2 linked regions of the Luteolibacter sp. Y139 genome follow. The protein of the gene in region 2 interacts with the protein of the main gene of each other region in a pairwise test. Links are inferred from orthologs where the notes say so. Each region holds a gene or a part of one and is shown on either strand. Other genes may lie near its edges.

The links.
Region 1: the proteins of cysK (region 2) and cysE interact in binary tests that used the Escherichia coli proteins (3 or more experiments, as listed by UniProt). The link is inferred for Luteolibacter sp. Y139 from one-to-one orthologs.

Annotation. Positions count from the first base shown.
Region 1 is NZ_JBBUKT010000001.1:250,851-259,959, forward strand. Bases 3,726-6,711 are described here. They hold cysE (serine O-acetyltransferase), read right to left. Parts: upstream 5,656-6,711; coding sequence 4,795-5,655; downstream 3,726-4,794. Other genes in these bases: WKV53_RS01110 (hypothetical protein), read right to left, coding at 3,726-4,734; WKV53_RS01120 (RrF2 family transcriptional regulator), read left to right, coding at 5,654-6,067; WKV53_RS01125 (GNAT family N-acetyltransferase), read right to left, coding at 6,058-6,660; WKV53_RS01130 (S1C family serine protease), read right to left, coding at 6,702-6,711. Outside these bases: WKV53_RS01090 (hypothetical protein), read left to right, coding at 1-125; WKV53_RS01095 (hypothetical protein), read left to right, coding at 122-655; WKV53_RS01100 (DUF4407 domain-containing protein), read right to left, coding at 666-2,354; WKV53_RS01105 (hypothetical protein), read left to right, coding at 2,615-3,106; more of WKV53_RS01110, read right to left, coding at 3,724-3,725; more of WKV53_RS01130, read right to left, coding at 6,712-7,502; WKV53_RS01135 (hypothetical protein), read right to left, coding at 7,575-7,967; WKV53_RS01140 (sigma-70 family RNA polymerase sigma factor), read right to left, coding at 8,031-8,621; WKV53_RS01145 (hypothetical protein), read left to right, coding at 8,931-9,109.
Region 2 is NZ_JBBUKT010000006.1:34,277-43,158, reverse strand. The notes cover bases 4,088-6,846. They hold cysK (cysteine synthase A), read right to left. Parts: upstream 6,077-6,846; coding sequence 5,099-6,076; downstream 4,088-5,098. Other genes in these bases: WKV53_RS15765 (phosphoadenylyl-sulfate reductase), read right to left, coding at 6,587-6,846; WKV53_RS15770 (cupin domain-containing protein), read right to left, coding at 6,152-6,565; WKV53_RS15780 (ELWxxDGT repeat protein), read right to left, coding at 4,088-4,893. Also shown: WKV53_RS15790 (DUF1552 domain-containing protein), read left to right, coding at 1-767; WKV53_RS15785 (proprotein convertase P-domain-containing protein), read right to left, coding at 779-1,405; more of WKV53_RS15780, read right to left, coding at 1,420-4,087; more of WKV53_RS15765, read right to left, coding at 6,847-7,321; WKV53_RS15760 (NADPH-dependent assimilatory sulfite reductase hemoprotein subunit), read right to left, coding at 7,448-8,882.

The sequences.
Region 1 (9,109 bases), on a different replicon or contig from region 2:
ACTCCGGCAAACTGGGCGATGCCCTCGATCGCCTCGGCCAGCTCTTGAGCTCGCTGCCCACTCCCGAGCCTCCCCCACCGGTCGCCAAGGAAGTCATTTCACCCGAAAAGAAGAAGCCGCGATGAAACCAAGCCTCATCCCGATCGCCTGTAGCACCGCCCTCACCCTGATGGCCGGAGCCTCCGCTGCCCACTGGTGTTCCGTCCGTGACATGGTGAAGCTCGCCGGGGTCATGCCGATGCCCGCGCCGCAGTCACCTTCTATCAGGCCCCTTCCGGCACCACAGGACGACAGCAGGACCCGCCAGGCCGAGGCCTTGCTCGCTGAAGCGCGCAGCAGTGGCTGGAAGAAGCCGGCCGCCGATCTTCCTCATGCCCCGGCGAAAACTCCGTCCGCTGCCACCGGCGCCACCGGCGCCACCGGAGACCGCTTCGAACGCCTCCTCTCCGCGATGGAAGGAATGGTCGGCGAGAACCAGCGGATCCAGGAGGAAAACCGGCAGCTTCGTGACAACGTCGCCGATACCAATCGCAGCCTCATGGAACTCCAGTTCCGCGTGGACAGCTACGATGGCGAGTTCCGCCCCCTGAAGGTTCAGGAGGAGGCCACTCCCTATGACGATGGCAGCGCCGGGGTGCTACCACCGTTGGAGTGATTTACTCACGTCACGCGTGCTGGCCGGCGAAGAAGACTTCCATCCGGTGCTGCATGTCCTCGTAGAAGCGCTTCTTGATCGCTTCCAGGGCCGCGATCTTTTCGGGACCGGCATGGAATGCCTCGTCCTGCTCCAGCTTGATCTTCGCCGCGAAGGATTTCTCCATCTCGATCAATGAATCGAGAAACTCCTGGGCCGCACGGCTGTGCTCCACCCCATCGATGAGCGCGTTCTCCAGCCGCTTGTTGCGCGTCACCGCGATCAAATTGCCGGCGGCGAGCTTCTCCATGTAGCGCTGGTTGCTTTGGCGGAAGGCTCGGTGCTCCGAGTCATAGGCGATCTCGTCGCGGTCCAGCAGCGTGTCGTACGGACCCGGCTTGGTGAAGAACTTCACGATCAGCGGAATCGTGTCCACCAGCATGAATAGCAAGGTCAGCACGATGTAGGTGGCCAGCGCGAACTGCCCGCCCTCGCTCCCCGCCTTGAAAAGTCCATGCAGCGCCAGCGTCTGGGTCAGGATATCCTTCCGCGGCTCAGCCTGGATATCGGCAATGCGCTTCTGCTCTTCCGTCGAAATCGCAGCGAGTTCCGCCTGCGCCGCCTTGAACTCCAGGTTGCGCGTCTCGATCTGCTGGTCGAGTGCCGAGCGCACCGCGTTCTGCTGTTCCGTGAACGAGGAGGCCTGATCCTCCTCCACCCGTTGCTTGAGCGCCGCCACCCGGTTTGCCTCCGCCTTGTTAGCCGCAGCAATCTCGGCAAGCCGCGTCTCGAAGGTCGCAATCGCCCCCTTCTCCGCCTCCCGCACCTGCGTCTGCAGCTTCGCCTTCTCCGTCGACGCATGCTCCAGCAACGCACCAATCCGCTGCGCCTCCGTGCGGCGCGGCTCCAGTTGGTCCGCCCGGATCGACCGCGCCCGCGGTCCTTCCCCACGCATCCCCGAGCGCTGGCCATTCAACTCCCGCTCGAATTCCGCCTGCCAGAATCCCAACTCCTCCTGCAGCTTCGCATACTGCGGCGAAAGCTCGTCGGACTGCTTGTTCACGATATCCAGCCGGTCGCGGAAGGGCTTCGTCGCCTCCTCCGTCGCCGCCTTCAGCTCCGTCTGCTGCTCCGCCGTCAGTCCGGGAATCGCCGAGGCGGCATCCGTCTTCTCCTGAAGGATGAACTTCGCACTGTAGCTCAGCTTCCGCTCCTCTTGCAGCGCCGCGATCTTCTTCTCAAGCCCGTCCATCGTCTCGCGGACCTTGTCCTTGCCGATGGTAAACTTCGCCCGCTCCTGGCTGATTTCCGAGGAGCGCTTCTCCTCCACCACCGTCTGGATCGTATCCCGGAACAGCAGCAGCACCAGCGGGTGCGCAATCGTCAGCCCCATCAAAATCGCCACCAGCAACCGCAGCGAGAACTGCGACAACTTCCGCCACCACGAAAGGAACGGCCGGTAGCCCGCTAGCAGCGCCCGGTCGATCGTCATGATGATAAACGCCCACACCCCCGCCACCGGATAAATCACCCGCGGATCAGTGGTCAGCGTCGAAAGCGCATAAGAGCAGGCAATGAAAGCAAACGCGCACGGCACCAAAACCGTCGCCCCGAATGCCACATACTTCCGCTGCTCCCAATTCGGGCACTGTTCGAGAGTCTCCGTGCCAGCGCCGGACAGCCAGAAAAAGAGGCGCTTGAAAGGATTGGACCGGTTCATGGAATGAAAAATGGGATCAAAGCGTGGATTCCCCGAAAAGCGAGACCGCGATCCCGCATTGTTGGCGGAAACGCGGTTTCCCGCCCCGCTTTGTCACTGTTTCTAAAACAGGCCAGCCCTCCTCGACCAAATCGCGGTCCAGCCGGAAAAATGTTACAGCCAAGGGCTAAGGTTGGAAAATCCATGTACCACGATGACAAGGCTGGCCGCTCCCCGGGAATGGAAGCTGGCGAATTCATGGCAAGGGAACACCCTCACCCATGGTGAAACATTCCAGCAAGATCAGGAACTGGTGCGGGGTCAGCGGCATCGCCGCAGCGTCAGTGGCGGGATTGCTCGCCGGATGTGGGAATGCCCTTTACTCGGCGGCTCAGGTTCCCGGGCTCAAGCAGGTCAGCGACTCGATGAACGAGCGGGCCTTCGTCGAGTGGATGGAAAGCGATCCCGCGCCACAGGTCCGCACACGCGTGGCGCAGGGTGAGTATCGGCTACTCGGCTTGGCGATCTATGACAGGAAAGACTACTGGATTCCCGGCGTGACCCGCCGCGGGACGAAGGCCAAGTACGATGATTATGACGTGACCTGGCAGGGCATGGGTGGCCGGAACGAGAAGCACATCCCACTCGCGGAGTCCTACATGTCGCGCTTCAATGCGATGATGCTGGAGGAACGCAAGGGCGTGCCGCTGGATCTCTACGGCCGCGGGCCACGGCATGACGACTACTCGGGAGCTGTGAAAAAAGCTCGATAGCAGTGGGTGGGGTCAGTCCTTCCCGCACGTGAATTTTGGGATCCGCTAAGCCAACAGCCTCTTGGGCGAGCGACCGGGAGCACTCCAATAATTCCACTCTATAGGCATTCGGGAATAGTGGAGTGCAAAGTGCACGAACCCTTCATCCCAGCCGCTCATCGGGGATGGCCATCCGGTGCCACCACCCACCGAAAAATTCCGATATTCCGACCTCCTAGGTATATCGGAATATCGGAATCCGGCGGATTACCGCGAGGCACGGCTGCAGCAAGGCTCGGAACAATGGGCCCAACTGCGGCTGGAACTTCCTTTCCCCGGTTGCCACACCTCCAAAGCGTCCCCACAACTTCCACAGCCACCTTCTCGAGATCGAGACTCAACAAAAGCTCAACAAAACCGCCCCAAACGGGCAAAAAAGAAGCCCGACCGCTGTGCCTCAGGAAAAACCCAAAAACCTAAGGCTCAAGCGGTCGGGCCACCTGCCGGGAGTCACCTCCCTGACAAGACCTTTTGTGTTGGAGGAGTCATGCTCTCGCAATCGCCTCACATGAGTATTAACGTCACCGGCCGGATTTTTGTTTCAGCTTTTTCGAGAAATTTTCCGGCACCCCGGAATTCTAGCTCCGGTCCTTCCACTGGCGCACCCGCAGCTGGTCGATCGCTCCTTGGATCTTCTGCTTCGGGCCATTGCCTTGGCCCTGCGTGACGGTCCTCACCGTCTGGTATTCCTCCCTCAGCACCAGCGGGTGAAGCAGCGAGCACCAGATTTTTCCCGATTGGATCGTCAGTTCGCCCGTCTCGTTGCTACCATCCAGCGAGGTCTCATTCTTGATCGAAACATCTCCCTGCACGCCAAACCGGCCACAGGGATGCCCGTCCAGCGCCTCGGAAACCTCGTAGGTCAGCGTCACCTTGCCGCTCGCCCCGTTTTCAAACAGCAGCGCCAGCGAGTCCCCTTCCAAAACCAGCTTGTCGCCGGCTATCCAGCGCTTCGACGAGGAAAACCACTGCTTCCGCGGCACCAATCCGTACTGGACCAGCATCCCGGACAAATTCGGCAAAAGATCCTGCTCCAGCAGCTTCCGGTTGAATGCCACCGCGCCCTTGCGGGCCGGCAACTGCCAACCGTCACGGGTCTGCTCGAATTCCACCCGCGCGCCCACCATCTGCGACGGCTCGGCGGCCGGATCGCCTTGGGCAGAGGCCTTCGCCTTCTCCACCGCCTCCTTGGAATCAACCACCTTCCCGGCCTTCTCCACCGTCACCGAGAGATTCGTGCCGCTGCGCTCGAACAGGCCGATGAGCTCAAAGGCTCCATCCACGCTCACTTTTTCCGTCCCGAGCGCCGAAGTGGTGATCCTCCGTGTATTATGAAACGTCGTGCGCTGCGTTACCCGCACCTCAATGTCCGTCGGAAACGGCAGGTCGCGCCGGAAACGCACGCCTTCCGCCGCCGTGTCCACCTGGGCCACGAACGTCGACGCGACGTCCCCGCCCGGCGGCTTCGGAAGGCTGGAATCCTTGGCTCCCTCGATTTTATCCCGCGCCGCCTCGACCGCTTTCTTGGCCTTGTCGCACGAAGTCAGCCCTAGCGCGAGGAGCGGCAGGACAAACACTAAACATTTCATGAATTTCAGGTATCACGGATGATGGACCGTGACTACTCTTACCTTCCAACAACCTGAGACTTATCGCCCCCGGCAGCCGAGGCGCTGGTCCATTTCGAGGGCCGGCGCGTCTTCCTTGCTGACGCCCACCACCACAGCGGGCACTCCGGCGACGGTGGAATGCGGCGCCACGTCATTGAGCACCACACTGCCAGCTCCGACCTTGGCGCCCTCGCCGATCTCCACTCGTCCCAGGATCTTCGCCCCAGCGCCGAGCAGAACTCCGGAGCGTATGATCGGATGGCGGTCGCCGGATTCCTTGCCGGTGCCGCCCAGCGTCACCTCATGAAGAATGGAGACATTGTCCTCGATGATCGCGGTCTCTCCCACCACGAAGCTGGTGGCGTGGTCCAGCAGGATGCCGCAGCCGATCCGCGCCGCCGGATGGATGTCCACGGCGAAGACCTCACTGGCCAGGCTCTGGAAATACAAGGCCAGCTCCCTGCGCCCATGGTTCCACAAGTGATGGGAGACCCGGTAGGTCGAAATGGCCATGAAGCCCTTGAAGAAAAGCAACGGCTCCAGCGGCGAGGGGCACGCCGGATCCCGCTCGACAATCGCGCGCAGGTCCCGGGCGGCACTGTCCACCAGATGATCCTCACCGCGCAGAATTCCAGTCAGGAGAGGCGTGAGCTCCTCCTTGGTCATATCCTCACGCGCCAGCTTTCGGGCGAGTCGTACCCCGAGCGAGGCCCCGAGGCACGGTTGGCTCAGCACCACGTTCTGTAGCAAAGGCCGGAGTTCCGGCTCTTCACCGGCGACTCGCTCGGCTTCCTCGCGGACCCATTTCCAGATGCCGGAGGCATCGGAATCCTTCGACTGACAGAGTCGAACAGCCTTCGCGCTTTCGCCCTTCTCCTCCCTGTGCTGCTTTGCCTCCATGCGCATTTCCCAAAAGCTCGACTATGCGTGCCGCGCGATGGCCCAATTGGCCAAGCGTCACGACGGGCGAACGATTACACGGCTCGACGAGCTGGCGCAACGGGAAGCCGTGTCCGCCAACTTTCTTGTCCAAATCCTCAACGACCTGCGGCGGGCGGGATTGGTGGAAAGTCGACGCGGCAAGAGCGGCGGCTACCTGCTCGCGCGCAAACCGGACACCATCCTGCTCCGGGAAATCGTGGAAGCCGTGGAGCCCTCACTCCTGTCGTTTTCGACTCACACCGAGGGAGAAAGCGGCGTGGCAGTCCGCAAGGCGTGGGAAAAAGTCGCCCACGACCTGAAGGAACACTTGGAGCGGATCAGTCTGGTGCAGCTCGCAGAACGCTCCGAAGCCCCGATGTTTTATATCTGAACCGGCAGTTCCCGGGTCCGGAAAACGAGTTCGTTTCCGACCTCCTCTCCCGCCGAATCGACCTGCGGCCACGCGAAGTGGCAGCTCAGCTCGGGGCGGATGACGTAGCCGCGCCTGGCCCAGAAGGCATCATTCGAGCGGTAGCCGGGCGGCTTCAGCGGATGATCCTCCGGCCGCACCACCGCGCAGAAGCAGAACTTGGAAAAACCCAGCACCATCGCGTGCTGCTCACGGTGATCAAAGAACGCGTGCCCGATCCCCTTTCCTCGCCACACGGGATCAAGGACCGACTCTCCAAAATAAAACCACGGGGCCGGGTTAATCCCGGCCTTCTCAAACGGCGCGCGGAACGACTCATCCGCATCTAACAAAGGCAATCCCGTCGAAACCCCGACCACCTTCCCTTCCACCTCCGCCAACACGAAGACACTGCGCGGACAGGCGGCGTAGCCCTGAAGATAGTCCCGCTCGCTCTCTTCATCGCCCTCGTAGAGGTACGGAAATTCCCGGAACACCGAAATCCTAAGCCGCGCCGCATCCGGCAAATAAGGCAACACCTGCTCGCCCGCGAGGCGACGGACCGTGAATTCCATGCGCTGGTCTGGCAAAAGCCCGCCTGTCGGCCAAGCGTCAATCAATCGGCCCGATGCTCGATCGGCGTGACCGAGATCACCACTTCCTGATCGCCCCGCTTCAGCTTCACCGGCGTGGCCACTCCCGGACGAAGGAAAAAGAAGGCATTCACCGCGTCGGCATACTCTCCCAGATTCCGTTGGCCCACTTGAAGCAACACATCGCCCGTCTTCACCCCTGCCAAGGCCGATGGAGAACCTTCATGCACCCGGGTCACCTGCGGTGCCTTGGCATCCGGACGCAGGTTGAGCCCGATCCAGCCGCGGCTCACGTGACCGCCGCGCTGCACATCCTCCAACACCCGCTTCACCACTTCCGCGGGAATCGCGTAGCCACTTTGGGCACCCGTCGGCTGATAAGCCACGGCGACCACGTTGCCGTTGGAATCCAGCAGCGGCGTGCCCGGCCTGGGCACCCGGGCCGAATACTCCATCTTCAGCAACGAGAGCGGCAGGATCTTGCCTGAGACATTCTTCACCCAGCCACCCGATTTCCCCTCGACGCCGGTCGCCGCTTTGACAGTGGCACCCGCAGGCAAGGGCGCATCCGCCAGCAACGGCAAGGCGCGGCCCGGAGGACCACTGAGCCGGAAGACCACCAGCCGGGAGACCGGGTCCAGAATGACTTCAGCCGGTAGCAGGCGCTCGTCCGAGAACAGTCGCCCGCCCTCGGGACTCGTGCCCGATACCGCAACGCTCATCACGTGACGGCCATCTCCCACCGCGAAGGCTACCGACGTCACATCACCGGCAGGCGTCGGGAAAACCGCCGACCAACCCGCCTCAGCATGGGCTGGCGCCACACAGAAACACCACGCAACTCCGAGTGCCGGAAGGCACCGCAAGGGATAGAGACGCATCCGGAAAGATTTCCGTCAGAACTCTTGCTCGCCGGTGCGGCCTTTCGTCGAAGGACGCAGGTCCAAGGCGTCCAGCTGCTCGACCGCAGCCGGCTCGAGGGACCTGACCTCGTGATTGACCGGAGTGGTCGCGGTCGGAATCACTTCCTGACCCCGCGGGAACGTCATGACCAGAACGACGATGGTCGCATAGGCCAAACCACCGGCATAAGCCCACTTGGAGGCCCCGAGATCGGAAAACCATGCGGACGTCTTGCGCCACCAACCCGCCAAGCCCTTCTGCTGGGCTTCCTCCGCCCGCAGCCGCTGGTGAAACTCACGCAGGAAACCATCGAAATACCCATCCTCGGGGCGCTCATGGCGCTTGAGGGCAAGCAGGGTTCCGATTTCTTCAACGGTCGGCTTCACGGCGTTTGATGGTTAATAAATCTAAAATTTCTAGCTCGCCCGCAAGGAAAATTTTCAAATTCCTCACTCCCAGTAATCTTGCAGCTTTGACTGCAAGTGAAGGTGGGCATAGTGCAGCCGTGATCTAACCGTTCCCTCCGAAACCTTCAGGATGCGCGCGATCTCGGCATGTGGTATGCCCTGGATGTCGAACATGGTGACCACTGTTCTATGCGCTTCTGACAGGCTCAGCATGGCTTCGTTCAATCTTTTCTGAAGCTCGTGAAGCTTGCTCTGCTTCTCCGGATTGGCCAGGTGGCTGGCATCGACGAGAGCGGGATCATCCTGGAAGGAGGCATCCAGGTCATTCAGACTCATGCCGCTCCGGCGCTTGCGCTTCTTCAGGAAGTTCAGCGTCATGTTCACCGCGATCTGATAGATCCACGTGTAGAAGCTGGATTGACCGCGGAAGCGCGGCAGCGAGTGATAGGCCTTCGCGAAGATGTCCTGCAACAGGTCGTGGGTGTCCTCCTTGTGGGACGTCATGTTGTAAACTAGCCCGTACAGCTTTTCGCCATACTTGAGGATCAGGGCGTCGAACGCGCGGGTGTCGCCATTGCGGGCGCGCGCCACGAGGTCATCGTCCGGATCCGGCTGAAGGGAGTCATCCGGCATCTTGGGGTGTTCGGGGGGAAGGGGTGAGCGGCGGGAGGCTACACTTTGGAACGCCCGTGTAAAGCAAGCACCATGCCCCGGTGGAGGCGACTTGTCGGTCAACATGGCCGGACCGGGCGAGGTCGCCACGATGCGCGGATCATGGTTCCCCTGCCGCTCAATCAGCATCAATCGCTCCCCACGCGGGAGCAGGGGCTCATCCGCCCTCGGAAGGAACCCGTTACTCAATAGTTCCTGATTATTTTTCTCGCAGGCGAAATCAACGAGGAGTAGAAAAATCCTCGCTGTCCCGCATCCCGCCCACAGGCAATGCCACCCGCCACCGAGCACACCCACCACCTCAAGATCCGCAGCACCCAGCTTGAAATGAACCCCGGCGCTCCCGCCGGAGCCCGGCAGGGTGAAGATGTTGAAGGAAAGCTCCGAGCCGCCCAGGTGCAGCTCGAGCAGCTTCAGCAGCAGCGCGAGAGTCTTGAACGCGAGCGTCA
Region 2 (8,882 bases):
CCTACTCCCTGTTCGATAAACTCTACGGCAGCACGAAGGACCGGGAAAACCTCGGCAGCGTGCTCGATGAAGTGCGCGATGACCTGCGCACCATCGCCGCCAATGTCGACCGAGAGGAAAAGGATCTGTTAGAAAAACACGCCACCTTCGTCCGCGAGATGGAGAAGGATCTCCAAAGCAGCGGCACCCAGAATCTCCTCCTCCCTCCCCCCGCGCTGGAAGCAGGTGTCGCCCTCGACAACGATGGCATCCCGAAGATCAGCACCATGCAAGCGGACCTGCTGGTGAACGCCTTCGCCAATGGCATGGCCCGCGTCGCCACGCTCCAATACACCAACAGCGTCGGCCAAGCCCGCATGCGCTGGCTGGATATTAACGAGGATCACCACGGACTTTCCCACGAGCCGGACAGCAATGCCGGAGCACAAGAAAAACTGGTGAAGATCAATATCTGGCTCTGCGAGCAGCTCGCCTATCTCGCGAAGAAGCTCGACAGCATTCCCGAACCCGGCGGCCAGGGCACCATGCTCGACAATACCACCATCGTCTGGACCAACGAACTCGGCAAAGGCAACAGCCACTCCCTCGACAACATCCCCTTCGTCCTCCTCGGCGGCGGACTCGGCTTCAAGACCGGCCAAGCCATGCAGTTCGACAACGTCACCCACAACCGCCTCTGGCTCTCCATCGCCCACGCCTTCGGCCATCACATCCCCGTCTTCGGCCAGCAAAAGTTCTGTGAAGGCGGACCGCTGATGCTTTCATGACCGGTTTGGTCTCAGCGTCTGCGCCTGAATGCCATCAGACAACCAAGCCCCGCAAGCAAGGCCGAGGATGGCTCCGGCACTCCGGTCAGGGTCAGCGTCCAACTCTCAAAAGTCGCAATTTCGCCGGTGGCGGCGTCCGCCACAAAAAGAGTCCACTCACCGTCTGCATTCAGCCCGCCGAAGGATGATAGCAGCGCCGTGCGGCTGTCAGTATCGAGCGCGTTCGCAGGATCAGTCTCCCGGCCATCTGGCTGAAAGGTTCCGCTCGCAACACCCGAAGCCGCAATTCCAGCATGCACGTCACCACTTGCCGAATCCGAGAACGTCAGCACCATGCCAGACGATGCCGCCCCATCAGGGTTTAAGAGCGTCCTGCCAGCTCGGTTGAGGAGCACCGAAAAGCCACTCCCATGAAGTAGATAGACGTACAGGTCTCCATTCCATCCTCCACTCGTGACCAGCGTCAACTCGACGCTGGTGATCGACTCGATATCGGATACCGAGACACGTGAGTCCGACACTCCGATCGCACTATTGTCCGGTATCACCGTACTGACCGAAAACACGTGTGACTCGACAATGGTTGCACCCGAAGCCATCAGGGGAACCACGGCAAGCGAGCAGATGAGAGCTTTCATGGGGAGAGTCAGGGTCATGGGGTAGTCAGGCGATAGAAGGCATTCGGCTTCGGCGGGTCGGCATCCACCCATTCTAGCTTGCCGGTGGCTCCTGCAGGCAAGGACGCGACGGTCACCCAGCTATTCATGTCCGTGGATCTTTCGATCGAATAGGTACGGCCAGGAATGCCGTGGAACGCCACTGAGACACCGCCGCCCGGAAGAACTTCGATCTTCGGAGGATTGGTGGTGGATATGCCGGAACCAACGGCCGGAGAAACAACTGTGACCACGCCGGCCACCGTGCCGCCCCGGGAATCGCTAATCACCACTTCGAACGTGTCGGATCCAGAAGAAGCGGCGACCGGAGTATAGACGAGACTTCCACCGTCCAGTGCGATGCTCCCTCCTCCTGCCGACGCAGGTCCTGCCGAGCGGATGGACAGTGCATCACCATCCACATCGGAAGCTTTGGAGAGAAGCTTCGCGACGGAAATTCGCGCGGGGCCGTTGGAAGCAGGGAACGAATAGCCTCCAAAAGCAGGAGCGGTATTTCCGTATCCCTTCAGTGCGACATCAAAGGGACTTTCGTCATGATCCTCGCTGGCAATCGATAGCCCCGCGCTCCGATTGCCCGGTGCGCCCGGAGTGAAATTGACGTAAATCATTGCGGACGCCCCAAGCTGCAGCGTCGTGGGCAAGGTCGCGGCATCGACTGCGAAATCGCCGGAGTTTGCCCCATTTGCAGAAGCACCCGCGACCTGAAGCGGCAGGCCGCCGTTATTGATAATGGTAAAAGCTCGCGGGCCGGAAGGGGCTCCCGTGAGAGGTGACCCGAGATCCACGTTTCCGCTTCCATCTGCCAATGGCATCCCATCAGGATTCCTCACTTCGATCTCACGCCCCTCGGGAATGGAATAAAGCTCGGTTCCGAATTCATTGCTGACGGCAGTGAAGAACAAACGCTTGCCGGTGAAGTAGAGGTTCGACGGCATCGAACTTCCAGAATCCCCAGTGAGATCCGCTGCTACAACGGTCCCCGCCGACGTGCCATCGCTGATCCACAACTCGTCTCCGGCAATCCCGTCATTGGCACGAAAGTAGACGTGACCGTCCACCGCCGTAATTCCCGAAATGTCTGAGCTGCTGCTCGCGCCCGGGCGAATATCCTTCACGAGCACGGTTCCCACGCCCGTTCCGTCACTTTTCCAGAGTTCCACGCCGTTGATACCATTGTTGGCGGTGAAAAAGACTGTATTCCCCGCTCCGGTGAGCAGACTCGGTGAAGAAGAGAAGCTGGGGAGATTGCTGCGAATATCCAAAACCATGCTCGTACCCGCGGCCGTACCATCGCTCTTCCATAGCTCGATTCCGTTGACCCCGTTGTCCGCACCGAAATAGAGAATGCCTCCCGCAGCGGCCATCTGGGTGATGCTCGAGCCACTGCTTCCGGGAAAAATGTCCTTCACCATCGAGGTACCCGCTGCTGTCCCATTGCTCCGCCAAAGCTCCTCACCGTGAACCCCGTCGTTGGCCACGTAGTAGAGCACGCCATTGATCGGAACGATCGCCGGAGAATCCGCCCCGCCGGACCCTGGGAAGCTATCTTTCACGACATACGTGCCAGCGGACGTCCCATCGCTCCGCCAGAGTTCGCGTCCGGTGACAGAATTATAGTTGAGGTAGTAGAGAATGCCTCCCACCGCTGTGAGCTGGCTCGGGAATGAATTCGTGCCTCCCGGCACCAGCTTTGTTCCTTCCTCCGTCCCGTCACTCTGCCAGAGATTCCCACCCGGCGTACGGTCGGGGTAAATGAAATACACCCAATCTCCCGCTTCCACGATTTTTCGAATGGGATGGTTATCCGCATCGTCAGGCAGATCCTTGATCATCCGGGTTCCGCCTGCCGTTCCGTCACTCGACCAGAGATCACTCCCTTTGGCTGCATCGTTTGTCGCAAAAAACAGCTGCTCCTTGAGGGTTGCCAGGGCCACCGGCGACGAAGAGGCCGGCCCCTCCAGCACGTCGGCAATCATGGACGCGCTGCTCCCCATCGTATCCGCTCTCCAAAGTTCGCGCCCGTGCACGCCGTCGTCGGCAGAGAAAGCCAGCCCACCGGCAAATTTCACTAGATCTGCCGGCGAAGCACTGCCCGTTGGCTGGAGGATATCCTTGACCATCACGGTGCCTTCGAGGGTTCCGTCGCTACGCCAGAGTTCACCACCGGCTGTGTCATCATAGCCGCGAAAGTAAAACACATTCCCTATGGTCGCCTGCGCGCTGATCACATACTGGAATTTGATCTTCATGAAGAGGTTGGTCCCCTCTTCGGTGCCATCGCTGCGCCACATCCACGAATTGATCGTCCCCTCCTCTCTCGCCCAAAATACCAACGAGTTTCCGAGGACGTTCAAGTTGAAGGGATAAGAGCCCGCGGAACCCGGTACGATATCCTTCACCACTTTGGTGCCATCGGCACTGCCATCACTCTTCCAGAGTTCGAGACCTGTCGCCGCGCTATCGGCTACGAAGTAAATATCATTGCCCAAAGGCGTCAGTTGCTCAGGCGGAAAGTAGGAGGTGCCCGTGGGCTCGAAATGTTTCACCGAGACGGTACCGGCGACAGTTCCATCCGACTTCCACAAATCGTCCGTCACGACGAAGAACAAGCTGTTCCCGGTAACCACCAGATGCCGGACGCCGTTGATGTCACCTGCCTTGACCGGGGTTGTTCCCGCCGAAGTTCCGTTGCTTCGCCACAAACCGCTGAAACCCGTCGCGTCCCGAGCTGTGAAATACAAGGCACCGCCGAAAGCCACCAGCTGATCAGGAGACGAACCATTGCCGGTACCTGTATTGATATCCTTGACCAAGGCCGTGCTGGAACCACCTCCCACCTTGTACAATTCCCTCCCGAGGGAGCCCGTGGTGGCGGTGAAATAGAGCGTGTTTCCCACGACGCAAAATCCGCTGGGACTGGAACTACCGCTGCTGTCGATATTCCGATCCAGGACGGTGCCCGCAGAAGTACCGTCCGATCGCCACAGCTCGGTGTCATTATTACTTTGTGCGGCGAAATAGGCGAGGTTGCCCAGTGCCGTGATCCCCGTCGGCCTCAAGCCAAGGCCGTTCACGTTCCTCACACGCACGGTCCCGGCAGCAGTCCCGTCGCTCTTCCACAGGTCATAGCCATTCACCCCGTTGCTTGCAGAAAACATCAGCATGCCATTCACCGCCGTCAGGAAGTTCGGGGATGAACTCTCCGCCCCGGGGTTGATGTCCTTTACCAGGACGGTACCCGCCTCCGTTCCATCGGTTTTCCAGAGCTCCTCGCCATGGGTGAGATCGGTCGCGATGAAGTACAAGGTGTTTCCGACCGCACAATGTTTGTCGGGGGATGAGTGGGAAGTCGGCGTCGAGGAATAAATATCCTCCACGAGCTCTGGAGCCACAGTGGCGCCCGAAACGGACAAGACACAGGCGAACCATAACAGACACACGGATTTCATGACGCTCTTCGGGGGATGGGAACAAGTTCCCGGAAATTCAACAAACCTCTTGAGCCTGATAGGTTAAACCTCGGCCAAATGAAGGGAAGAGAAATCGCGCGGGATCCAAGGACACCCATCAGGGTATCGACAATCGCATCGACAAAGAAAAACGCCCCATCCTCACGGACGGGGCGTTTAATAAACTCGATCTTACCGAGACGGCTTAAATCTCCGCCACCGGCAGGTTCGCGACTTCCTCGCGGATCTTCTCGGCGAGCAGAGTCGAGAGGTAGCGCTCGGTGGACGAGGCCCCGATCGTCACGATGCGCTTGCCTGCGTATTCCGGACGCTTGGCAAGCTGGATGGCCGCCCAGACATTACCACCGGTCGAAATACCTGCCGGGATGCCTTCTTCGGTGTTGAGCGCTTGGGCAGTGGCGAAGGCATCTTCGTTGGTGACCTGGATCACGTCATCGACGATGTCGACGTTGAGGTTCTTCGGAATGAAACCGGCACCAATGCCTTGGATCATGTGCGGGCCGGGCTTGATCTCCTCGCCATTGCGGAACTGGGTGATGACCGGGCTGGCCACCGGCTCCACGGCGTAGGTCTTCATCGCGGTGCGGCCCTTGATGACTTCGGAGACACCGGTGATGGTGCCACCCGTGCCGATACCAGCCACGAAGGCGTCGATCTTGCCATCGGTGTCACGCCAGATTTCCTCGGCGGTCGTCTCACGGTGGACCTGCGGGTTCGCCGGATTGTCGAACTGGCCGGGGCCGAAGGAACCGGGGTTCTCTTCAAGGAGCTGCTTGGCCTTGGCGATGGCACCACCCATGCCGCGGGCACGCGGCGTGAGCACGATCTCGGCACCGAGCAAACGCAGCAGCACGCGGCGCTCGATCGACATGCTTTCCGGCATGGTCAGGATGCAGCGATAGCCCTTGGCACGGGCGACGAAGGCGAGCGCGATACCGGTGTTACCGGAAGTCGGCTCGATGATCAGGCCACCGGGCTTGAGCGAGCCATCCTTCTCGGCGGTTTCGATCATAGCCTTGCCGATACGGTCCTTCACGCTGAAGAGCGGGTTGAAGAACTCGGCCTTGAGCAGCACCTCGGCGTTCAGGCCTTTGGTGAGTTTGTTCAGGCGGATAAGCGGGGTGTTGCCAACGGTGGCAACCATGGAGTCTGCGATGGGCATAGCTTTATGGGGCGGGATGTTGGATAAGAGATTGAGCGGAGGAGGCCGTGGAAGGCCATGGAAAAACGGGTCAATTTACGTCACCAAAGACGGCACCGAGAAACCCTGCGGAGTCTCCCCGACGAAGTAGACGTCCCGGTCGGGCCGCGATCCCGGGGTGTGAACGTCCAGCATGACGAGGACCTCGTCACCGGTGATAAAGGCGTGAGTGGTCCCGGGTGGCAGGCGCAGGAAATCACCGGCGCGAAGCGTGTATTCCACGCCATCCAGCACCGCGACCCCGCTCCCGGCCAGGACCAGATACAACTCCTCCGCCAACTTGTGATAGCTGGTGGCCGTGCGTTGGTTCGGTTCGATGCGGACCCGATAGGCGGTCGCCGCACCTTCGTCGGCGACCGGGATCAGTGTCTCGATCTCATACGGACCGAGACGCGCCTTATCAGCGCCCTCACCCTCCCTGACATGCAGCACTTGGAGTGACGATGCCATGACGTGCGCGACGATGAATGGTTAGATCTGGAAATCCGAGTTGCCGGAGTCCAGGTGGAGACCGCACTCGTATTTCTCGCCGTTGAAGCGGGTCTCTTCAGCCGAGAGCCCGTCGACAGCTGGCACTGTGCTATGCCAGTCACCCATGGTGACATAGCCTTCCGCCTCCAGCGGATGACGCGGCAGATTGTTCTGGTGCATGAAGACCGAAACCTGCGCATCCGCCCAATCGAGGATCGGATACACCTTCAGCGTCTTCTTCTGCTGCTCGGCGAAGGCACGCTCGGCACGGGTGCTCGAGTGGCTGCGGCGAACACCACTGATCCAGACATCGGCGCCGAGTTCCTTCAGCGCACGGTCCATCGGCTCCACCTTGGTGAAGATGCCGTACTTATCCATGCCTTCCTTCCCCTGCTCCCACAGCTTCCCGTAAAGGGCCTCCATGCGGGCGGCGGAGTGGGTCGGCTGATAGACGCGGAGGTCGGTGCCGAGCAGCTTGGTCAGCTCGTCGGCATAGCGATAGGTCTCCGGGAAGTGGTAATTGGTATCGATGAACACGACCGGGATCTCCGGCGCGTTGTCAGCGATGAGCTTGAGCATGACCGCCGCCTGCAAGCCGAAGCTGGTCGAGGCGACCAGCCGCTTGCCGTAGCGCTCGTGCAAAAGCTTGAGCCGGTCGCCAGCCTTCAGGCGGGCGAGTTCTTCCGAAAGCGTCTCGGCTTCGGAAGGAGTGGCGATGCGAGTGATAGTGGACATTTTGTTAAACCGCGATGAACGCGAGGGAATGAGTTGCTATTTTAAAAACGGAAACACGGAGCGGTGAGGTCGGCCTAAGGCCGACACCGCTGGTATCCGGTTTCACATTCCCTGTTCATGGTCGGTTCAGTTCTTGAGCGCCTCTTCCTTGATGTTCTTGTGGAAGTCGCCGCCCTGCTTGGTCTCTGCAACGATGCCGGCGCGGATGACGAAGTCACCGAAGTGCTCGCCCTTTTCCCGCTCCTTCGCGTAGCGCTGGAAGATCGGAGCCAGCAGGCCGCGGATCTCGTTCGCATGGATGTCCTGGCGATAGAGCTTGCTGAGCCGCTGGCCAGCGTGACCACCACCGAGGTAGAGATTGTAGCGATCCGGTCCGCGACCGACGAAGCCGATCTCGGAGATGAACGGACGGCCGCAACCGTTCGGGCAACCCGTCATGCGGATCGTGATCGAGTCGTGGCGGAGGCCGGCATTTTCCAGTTCCTCTTCCAGTTCGGTCACCACTTCCGGCAGATAGCGCTCGGCTTCCGCGAGCGCCAGGCCGCAAGTCGGCAGGGCGACGCAAGCGATCGAGGCGAGGCGCAGCGCACTGCGCTCGTGGCTATGATGCATGCCATACTTCTCCAGCAGCGCCTCGATCTCGGAGCGCTTCTTGGCGGAAATATTCGCGATCATCAGGTTCTGGTTCGCAGTCAGGCGGAAGTCGCCGTCATGGATCTTTGCGATCTCCAGCAAACCGGTGCGCATCGGGTAAGCCGGCGTGTCGAGCACACGGCCACCTTCGACGAAGAGCGTGTAGTGGAAGTTCCCCTTCTCGTCTTCGACCCAGCCGAAGCGGTCGCCATTGTCCGTGAACTTGTAATCACGCACCGGACCGAGTTCGTAGCCGAGATACTCGTTGAGCTTGGCAAGGATCCACTCCGGGCCGTGGTCATCCACGGTGTACTTGAAGCGCGAGTGCTTGCGATCCGTGCGATCGCCGAAGTCGCGCTGCACCAGCACCACCTTCTCGGCCACGTCCACGACCTGCTCCGCCGTGCAGTAGCCGATCACGTCGGCAATGCGCGGATAAGTAGCCTCGTTGCCGTGGGTCGAACCCATGCCACCACCAACGGCGACATTGTAGCCGACGACCTTGTCGTTCTCGACGATCGCGATGAACGAAAGGCAGTTCGCGAAGATGTCCACGTCGTTGCTTGGCGGCACGGCGATGGTGATCTTGAACTTCCGCGGCAGGTAGGTCTTGCCGTAGATCGGCTCCTGTTCTTCCTGCTCGGAGGTTTCGATCTTCTCACCATCCAGCCAGATCTCGTGATAGGCACGGGTCGCCGGCGTGAGGTGTGCGGAAATGTCCTGTGCCGCCTTCAGCACATCGGCATGCACCGACGAGAGATACGGATTCGGATTGCACATCACGTTGCGGTTCACGTCGCCGCAAGCCGCGACGGTATCCATCGCCGCCTGGTTGATCTCCTTGATCGTGCGCTTCAGGTTCGTCTTGATGATGCCGTGGAACTGGAAGGCTTGGCGCGTCGTCAGCTTGATCGTGCCATTGGCAAAC